One region of the Paenibacillus sp. FSL R7-0198 genome, then DNA from elsewhere that is predicted to be linked to it. Evidence: riboswitches for the same ligand, from Rfam matches in the RefSeq annotation. Region 1 holds a riboswitch; the other holds the start of a gene.

Region 1 (4,221 bases):
CATAACATGCATCATCCCCGATCCAACGAGCGAAACAATAAATGCAGCACCAAGATTAACGATGTTGCGGGCCCAGAAACGCTCCCATTTCCCTGCCCTTCCACTCAGTTCACCAGACACTTTTTGCAGATTCATGCCAAGCAACATCGCTCCGGTAAACGTAGCCGTTACAATCAACATCGGTACCATGGAGAAAGCAAAATTATCAACAGGATTCAGTCGCTCCACCTCTGCCTCCACGCGTGAAGACAACCCTACCGCAAGCGCATCGGACTGATCAGCAGTCATACCGGACTGATTCAGCACTCCGCGAATGCCATTCTCTTGTACTTCACGGTTCAACGTCGCTGTAACTTGTGCGGCTACGTTCTGCATCACACTTTTCACGGTAGCCACGTTTGATTCGTTCATCACATACTTAACTGCAATCGGCTTCGACAAGTCTTCTGCCTGCTGCATGAAACCTGATGGAATCTCAATAATCATGTACACATCCCGATCCGTTAACATCTGTCGTGCTTCTTGCATCGATTCAGATGGTTTGATCTCGAAATTAAGACCTGCCGCCAAAGACTCGGCTACCGGTTCAGCCGCTACCCCATCTTCATTCACGATGGTGACAGCTAGCTCAGTCATTCTCTCATTAACCTGATCATATCCACTAAGCCAGATGATGTTAAAAAAAACCTGGAACAGCACGGCCGTAATTAAACCTACAATGGTGGCTCCGTTTTTCAAAAACAGTAGACTCGTCTGGAAAATTCCTTTCATTCTATCCATCTCCTTTAATTTTGTTTCGCTCTCATATATATCGTATTGATATATGACAATAGTTAATATATCAATACGATATATATGTCGTCAATGTTTTTTGTTTTTCTTCGTTGGAAAAAGACAAAAAAAAGCCGATACATCTCTTCACCAGGAAGGTATGTATCGGCTTTTCGTATCATGTAAGGAACTCTTCTTCACCTCTAATAATCAAGGCTCATGGTATCACGAGTTAGTGTTAGATTTAATTCATATCAATCCTATTTATGCCTTAGGTTCTACGTCATTTTCAGCAGGAGACTCCTGCTCAGGCTCTGCACGCTTTGCCTTTGGTTTAGCCAACTTCTGCATCATTTTGCGGCCGGTTGGTGTCTGGGCCAACCCGCCCTGGGCTGTCTCCCGATGGCGGCTCGGCATCGCGCTGCCTACTTCCAGCATGACGTCGATGACTTCGTCTGACGGAATGGCGCTACGCACTCCGGCCAGGGCCATGTCAGCCGCAGCCAGCGCCGTAACCGCACCCAGTCCATTACGGACGATGCAAGGAATTTCAACGAGGCCTGCAACCGGATCGCAGATCAGGCCCAGTGTATTTTTTAACGCCAAACCAACGGCATGAACTACCTGTTCCGGTGTACCTCCACGCAGTTCAACCATGGCACCCGCAGCCATGCCGATAGCTGAACCCACTTCCGCCTGGCAGCCACCTTCGGCACCGGAGATAAATGAATTGTTGGCAATAACATAACCAATCGCTCCCGCACAGAACAACCCGTTCACCAAATGTTCGTCCGTCCAGCCAAACCGCTCTTGTGAACTGATAAACACACCCGGGATAATGCCACAGGAACCAGCTGTTGGTGTTGCCACGATCCGACCCATGGAGGCATTCACTTCAGATACACACAGGGCATACGCCATGGCAAGTGCGGAAGCATCTCCTGAACAAGTCTCACCCTTGCGAATGTACTCGGCCATTTTTTTCCCGTCCCCACCGGTTAACCCACTGCGTGATGTTGTATCTTCCGTTAACCCTTTGCGTACCGCTTCCTTCATCACCTGATAATATTCAGACATCTGCTTCACAACATCCGCTTCCGGTGTATTGGTCTCCTGAACCTGCTCCTCGATCATCAGCTGAGCAATGGTTTTGGATTCCGCTGTACAGATCGTATTCAGTTCGTGTAAATGTTTAAATCGCATCCGAATCAACTCCTCTCTTCAAATCAATGACACGAATGTCTAACACATGGTCCAGCTCCCTTAGACGCTTGAGCATATCAGGATTAGGCACACCATCCATTTCCATCGCGGTAAGTGCTTCGCCATCACGGGCTTTCCGGTCCACCTGCATATAGCCGATGTTAACCCCGGATGAACTGATCGTGGACGTTACCGATGCAAGCACCCCTGCCTTGTCTGCATGTCGCAGAACGAGTGTTGGAAACTCACCACTAATCTGAACACGAAAATCATTCATCGCATGCACCGATACACTGCCACCACCAATGGATGCACCGATTAAGGAGCAGGCACGTTCTCCATGCCACAACTCAATTTTGACCGTATTCGGATGAGGAGCAGGCAGGCCACTTGTATAAAACTCAACCTCCATGCCTGCTTCCTCTGCGTATTGCTCTGCATCCGGGATACGTGGATCGTCTGTGACATAGTCCAAAAGACCGCCGATCAGTGCCAGATCTGTTCCGTGCCCCTGATAGGTGTCAGCGAATGAACCGTATAACGTCAGCCGGGCACGTTCTGGCGTACATCCCAGCCACTGACGAGCGATTCTTCCCAGCCTTGCCGCTCCAGCTGTATGTGAACTTGAAGGCCCTGTCATGGACGGACCAATAATTGAGAAAACATCTTTAAATCGCACTTTATAACCCTCCAATTGTATTCGTCATTTACATCCAGAATCTAATCCATATTGTTCCTTATTTACTGAATGATGACATCAAAAAAGGACAGAAGAAGGCCTCAGGCCCTCTCTCTGTCCTCGATACCTGAGAGTTTCACGATCAGCAGTGTCTCACGACAAGGTGCATTGCCTGCGATTACAGACAAGTTCACCGGTCTGACTGATCATATACCCCTTGGGTGGCGCAGTTCGCGCACTCTCCAGAGTTGCGTCCAACGATGGTACATTTACCTGAGAGATTAACCACTGCGCCGGGTGCGCAGCAGCTTGCTCCTTCGGTGCCTGAGCACTAGCCATTTTGCTCGGCTAATCCAGATCTCTCCCGCTCGTTATCATCCGCTATATGGAACCATTCTGAGCTTATGTCAGAACAGTCATGGAAGTCATTAATTTCTTCTTCATTAAGATTAATCGACCGGAAGATCAGTGTCAACAAACTTGACGATTTCTTTGGATGTATTTCCTTCATTTTCGATTGAACCGATGAAAACCAGAATATTTTGTCAGCTTTCATTACATTAATACGTTAAAAAGATCTTTTAAACAGCTCATTTCGTTCTACTTCAATCAATGATGTGCTTACTATTATTTATGATATTGTCCATGAAACCGTTCGGGTATTCAGGCAACCATAATCTTTGATCCACACTGCTCACTAACCCATCCGAGTCTGCACATCTGGATTATAATTCACAATTCGTAGAAGATACTCTTGTTCTGTACATAAGGTCTGCAATACTTGCTGCATAGCTTCGGCATGCGATCTTTCATCCATTCGTGCCTCGACTCATTCGCCATCTGAAAGGCATAATAACCCAGTGTAAAGATCAACATGAACCCTTCCATTAATCGGATATCACGATCCGTCAGTGGCGCGATCTGTTGGGTATAACCGGATAAGAATATGTCACGTTCCTCCCGATTAAACATAAGTGCTGCCCCTCCGGCATCAAAAAGATAATAACCATAACCGTGTAGACAAAAATCAATCATGGATATCCCCTGATCCGTTATCAGCAGATTGTTGCGAGTAATATCCCCATGAATGATCCCCCATGTCCCTGCGTGCTGCGGGTATGTTTCTAACTGTTCATTAATGTTCTCAAACGTCTCACGAAGCAGATCGAAGTCTTCCGTTGTAAAAATCCCAAGTCGGACGCCTTCCTCCAGCTGCCCTAGCATGACCAAGTTCTCATGGATGTTGCCATATGCCGGCCGCACCTTTGTTCGATCTGTCTGATTCTGCTCACGCCCATATTGATGAAGCATCTGCAGTTGTGCCCCCAGATCATAGATCTGCTCTGTTGTCAGGCGTTCTCCCTGCTGGATGTCCCTTCCCTCAATCCACTCCAGTACTGTACAGCAGATTTCTTTACCCGCTTCACTTTTCCATACCGTGACCCAGTCTCCCGATACATTCCGTACCGGATGCTGCACGCGCAATGCCGTCGTTGCATTTAACTCATGAAGCAGGTTCATCTCTGCCTCCAGCGCAGGAAGCGTATGCTGAATGCCTGTCATACTTG
Region 2 (4,221 bases), 2.2 Mb from region 1:
AAAATCAATGATTGTTCCGGAGCAGGAGATAAGGTCTGTGCACTGAATGTTGTATCTGTCTCAGATTGAGCCGAAGTGGAGAAAGAGGTACCTGTTACCGATTGTCCTTGTACCGATGTTGTCGTTGTCGTCGTCGTTTCCTGAGTCACAGTGATCCCTCCAATGCTCGTGCGAATTCGTCAATCTCTTCCTTAGTGCGCCGTTCCGTAACAGCAATCAGCATATGTCCGGCAAGCTCCGGATAATCACGTCCGAGTTCGTAGCCACCAATAAAGCCTGCATCCAGCAGTTTCAACTGAAGAGTATCCAAGTCTGTTCCTTCAGGAAGTTTAATCACAAACTCATTAAATGTTGGTGCATTAAAAGTAAGGCCAACTCCAGGAATTGCAGTTAATGTATTCAGGGTGTAATGACTCTTTTGCAAATTCAGATCCGCGACATCGATCATGCCCTGTTTACCCATGATGGACATGTACACAGATGCGCTGAGTGCAAGCAAAGCCTGGTTGGAACAGATGTTGGATGTCGCCTTTTCGCGGCGGATGTGCTGTTCACGTGCTTGCAGTGTGAGTACAAAACCACGCTTGCCGTTGCGATCGGTGGTCTGGCCTACAATTCGGCCAGGAATTCGGCGCATATGAGGCTGGGATACGGCGAAATATCCGCATGTCGGGCCGCCGAGTGAAGCGGCGATGCCGAGGGGCTGCGCATCACCTACAACGATGTCAGCACCCAGCTTGCCTGGGGCTTCCAGCAGACCCAGCGATAGCGGGTTGGCACTTACAACGAGCAGGCCCTTGTGCGCATGCACGAGGTCGGCAGCCTGCTTCACATTTTCCACAGCACCAAAGAAGTTCGGACTCTGGATCATGACAGCAGCGGTATCGTCCGATATGGCGGCTTGCAGAGCATCCCAGTCAGTTACTCCATCCTTATAACCAATCTCGACAATCTCCAGACTTAATCCGTGCGCATATGCCTGCAATACCTGACGGGCTTCCGGATGAACGGTACGGGATACGATGAGCTGTTTGCGACGAGTTGCCGCTGCGGCCAGATTACCTGCTTCTGCAAAGGCAGTTGCGCCGTCATACATACTGGCATTGGCTACAGCCATACCGGTTAATTCACAGATGTAGGATTGAAATTCGAAAATGGCCTGTAGTTCACCTTGGCTGATCTCAGGCTGATAAGGTGTGTAGGCGGTGTAGAACTCGGAACGGGAAATGACATGATTGATAACGGAAGGAACATGATGATCGTATATGCCTGCGCCGAGGAAGCTGGCGTGTGTTTCGAAATTGGCGTTGGCACCAGCTTGTTTGGACATGTGACGTGTCAGCGCATATTCATCAAGTTTGGAGGATACGGGCAGCTCGCCCTGATAACGAATCTCCTGCGGAATGTCCTGAAACAGTTCCTCCAGCGTATCCACACCGATGGTTGCGAGCATGGCGCTCTGATCTTGCTCGGTCATGGGAATGTAACGGTGCTTGCTCATGCTTGATCAGCTCCTTGAGTAGGTGTCTTTGACGTACGTGTCCGTTTATGAAAAGGGGTCTTCACAACCTCGGCTTTTAGTTTCTTGCCGCGGATCTCAATCTCAAGCGGGGTTCCCAGCGCAGCGTATTTACTGTCGATGAGAGCAAGCCCCAGATTACGCTTCAATGTAGGTGATTGCGTGCCTGTTGTTACTTCACCAATCTGTACGCCTTCGGCGTAAATCGGATAGTGGGGGCGGGGAATACCACGCTCCAGCACTTCGATGCCGACCAATTTGCGGGCAGGCCCGTCATTTTTTTGCTGTAACAAGGCTTCGTATCCGATAAAAGGTCCGGCATTCAGCTTCACAAACATGCCTACGCCAGCTTCGAGCGGAGAGATGGTTGCCGACAATTCCTGTCCATACAGGGGGAGCCTTGCTTCAAAGCGCAGTGTATCCCGGGCACCAAGTCCGGTTGGTACGAGTCCGTGACCTTCTCCGGCTTGCATTAATCCATTCCAGACCACAGCGGCCTGATCTGCAGGTACATATAGTTCAAAGCCGTCCTCACCGGTATAACCTGTACGGGACAACAGTAATTTAACGCCGCATACCTCTGCCTGCTGTACAAAACGGAAAGGCTCAATCGAGGATATATCCGTATCTGTAACTTTCCCGATAATGTCTACAGCCAGTGGACCTTGCAAGGCGAGCAGCGCCGTCTGCTCCGAATCGTTGGTCATGCTTACGCCAGGGATCAGGTGCTCTTGCAGCCACGCCCAATCCTTGTCGATGTTAGAGGCGTTAACAACGAGCATGTAATGCTGATCTTCCAGCTTATACACGAGCAGATCATCCACCACACCGCCATCTGGGTAACACATCAGGGTGTACTGGGCTTGACCGGGAATCAGCGTGGTCACATCATTGGTCGTCATTTGTTGCAAAAAAACTTCAGCCTGCTCACCCTGTACTGTGAATTCGCCCATATGGGATACATCAAACAGTCCAGCACGCTCACGCACCGCTTCATGTTCTTTCTGGATTCCGCTAAATTGCACTGGAAGCTCCCAGCCTCCAAAATCAATGCACCGTACGCCTTCGTATTGCTGATACAGTGGGAAGAGTGGTGTTCTAAGCAAATCGGACATCAAATCACCTCGTCATGGGCCGTCAACCGGCCGGATATACAATCGTGGATCAATGAACCAGGGTATTTTTACATTTTTCAGCAGAGATTTTTCGTAGATAAGTATGGTAAGGCAGCTATGACAGCGCCGTTCTACATCCTGTTTTTCGTTTTTTGGGAAAAAGGAAAAGGACAGGCCAAAGAATCGGCATGCCAAGTAGCACGCTGTATTCTAAGGCTCTGTCCCTTGTACCTGAGAGTTACCCCGCTGCCTTGTGCAGCAGGTTTCCCCTTGGGTGATCATAACGCCCGCTCAGGGCGAATAGATGCTCTCCAGAGTTGCGTCCCGTAAAAGTCCTTTTGCCTGAGAGATTCACCCCCGCTTATCGGTGGTTTACTCCTTCGGCGTTACCTCATGTACATCCCGAATCGGGTGTCACGGGTAATCTCTCCCTTTACATTCATCCGCGGGTATAACATAGTCCAATAAACACATTTACTCCTCTCATTAAAACGTGAATCCACTACCGATGTCAAGAACGATGTCATATATCATAACTAAAAAACCGAATATTTAATTTATCTTAAATGTTATTGTTCGTGTATTTAAAAAGACTGCGCTTACTATTCTAATATTCACCAGTATATGAAGAAAGAGTGTAATCGGGTTACAGGATTTAGAGGTGATCAATAAATAAATTGTGAGGTATCTTGACATTTGAATCAAAAATATCATACGCTATGTTCTGGGAAAAAGGTTAAGGTCAAAGAACGCATGCACTCATTTAATGAAAAGCGAGGCGGATATCGATGAGCGAATTGAAAAGTGATTTCCTGTACAGTGAAGAGCACGAATGGGTGCAAACCGTAGGGGAGGATACTGTACGTATTGGCATTACCGAGTTCGCGCAGCATCAGCTGGGTGACATTGTGTTTGTGGAATTGCCTGACCTTGAAACCAATGTAAAAGCAGAGGACAGCATTGGAACGATCGAATCGGTCAAAACGGTTTCGGACTTGTTTTCTCCCGTCACTGGTTCAATTATTGCAGTGAATGATTCGTTGCAGGACTCCCCTGAACTTGTCAACAGCTCTCCATACGAGGAAGGCTGGATGATTGAAATCCGTGTTGAGGGAGATCTGACAGCAGCATTGTCTACATTGATGAATGCAGACGCGTATCGTAAACATACGGAAGAATAGTATCAACGAACTTGTACTTATTAACATACATTTTATAAACAAAATGAGATCTGCTTCATATTGTTTCGACCTGTGTGAGCCTGAGGCTTGCACAGGTTTTTTGTGCTTTCCGAGAATGGTTTCCAATGCGGATTGAAGCAGATTGTGGATGTGAATCGCCTGATTAGACCAAGCTATAGGTTAGAAATTGATTTTGGAAATGATAAAAGTCATAGGCAAGAAAAGCCTTGTGTACCAATGGGTTCAGCCATTATGCATCAATTAAAACGATTACATAACCTAATGTTGTCATCATTGTTCATGACGAAAGTACGCTTTCATTTCATTGAACAGGAGAGCATTCTCGCTTAGGATTACAGCAGGGGAGAAATGATACCCCTTTCATAAATCATAATGACTTGATCCA

The links. Region 1 has a riboswitch for glycine ahead of sdaAB (L-serine ammonia-lyase, iron-sulfur-dependent subunit beta). Riboswitches for the same ligand answer to the same signal wherever they lie in the genome.
Region 2: it holds a riboswitch for glycine, as region 1 does, so the genes downstream of both, gcvT (glycine cleavage system aminomethyltransferase GcvT) here and sdaAB (L-serine ammonia-lyase, iron-sulfur-dependent subunit beta) in region 1, are expected to answer to the same signal.

The regions. Positions count from the first base shown of each region.
Region 1 covers NZ_JBBOCB010000001.1:4,203,978-4,208,198, reverse strand. Annotated here, with positions in the region: gene MKY87_RS18350 (YhgE/Pip domain-containing protein) at 1-771, opposite strand, end outside; gene sdaAA (L-serine ammonia-lyase, iron-sulfur-dependent, subunit alpha) at 1,036-1,974, opposite strand; gene sdaAB (L-serine ammonia-lyase, iron-sulfur-dependent subunit beta) at 1,964-2,653, opposite strand; glycine riboswitch at 2,766-2,901, opposite strand; glycine riboswitch at 2,906-3,030, opposite strand; gene MKY87_RS18335 (phosphotransferase enzyme family protein) at 3,386-4,221, opposite strand, start outside.
Region 2 covers NZ_JBBOCB010000001.1:2,040,774-2,044,994, reverse strand. Annotated here, with positions in the region: gene gcvPB (aminomethyl-transferring glycine dehydrogenase subunit GcvPB) at 1-8, opposite strand, end outside; gene gcvPA (aminomethyl-transferring glycine dehydrogenase subunit GcvPA) at 146-1,501, opposite strand; gene gcvT (glycine cleavage system aminomethyltransferase GcvT) at 1,498-2,634, opposite strand; glycine riboswitch at 2,851-2,951, opposite strand; glycine riboswitch at 2,955-3,077, opposite strand; gene gcvH (glycine cleavage system protein GcvH) at 3,423-3,815, shown strand.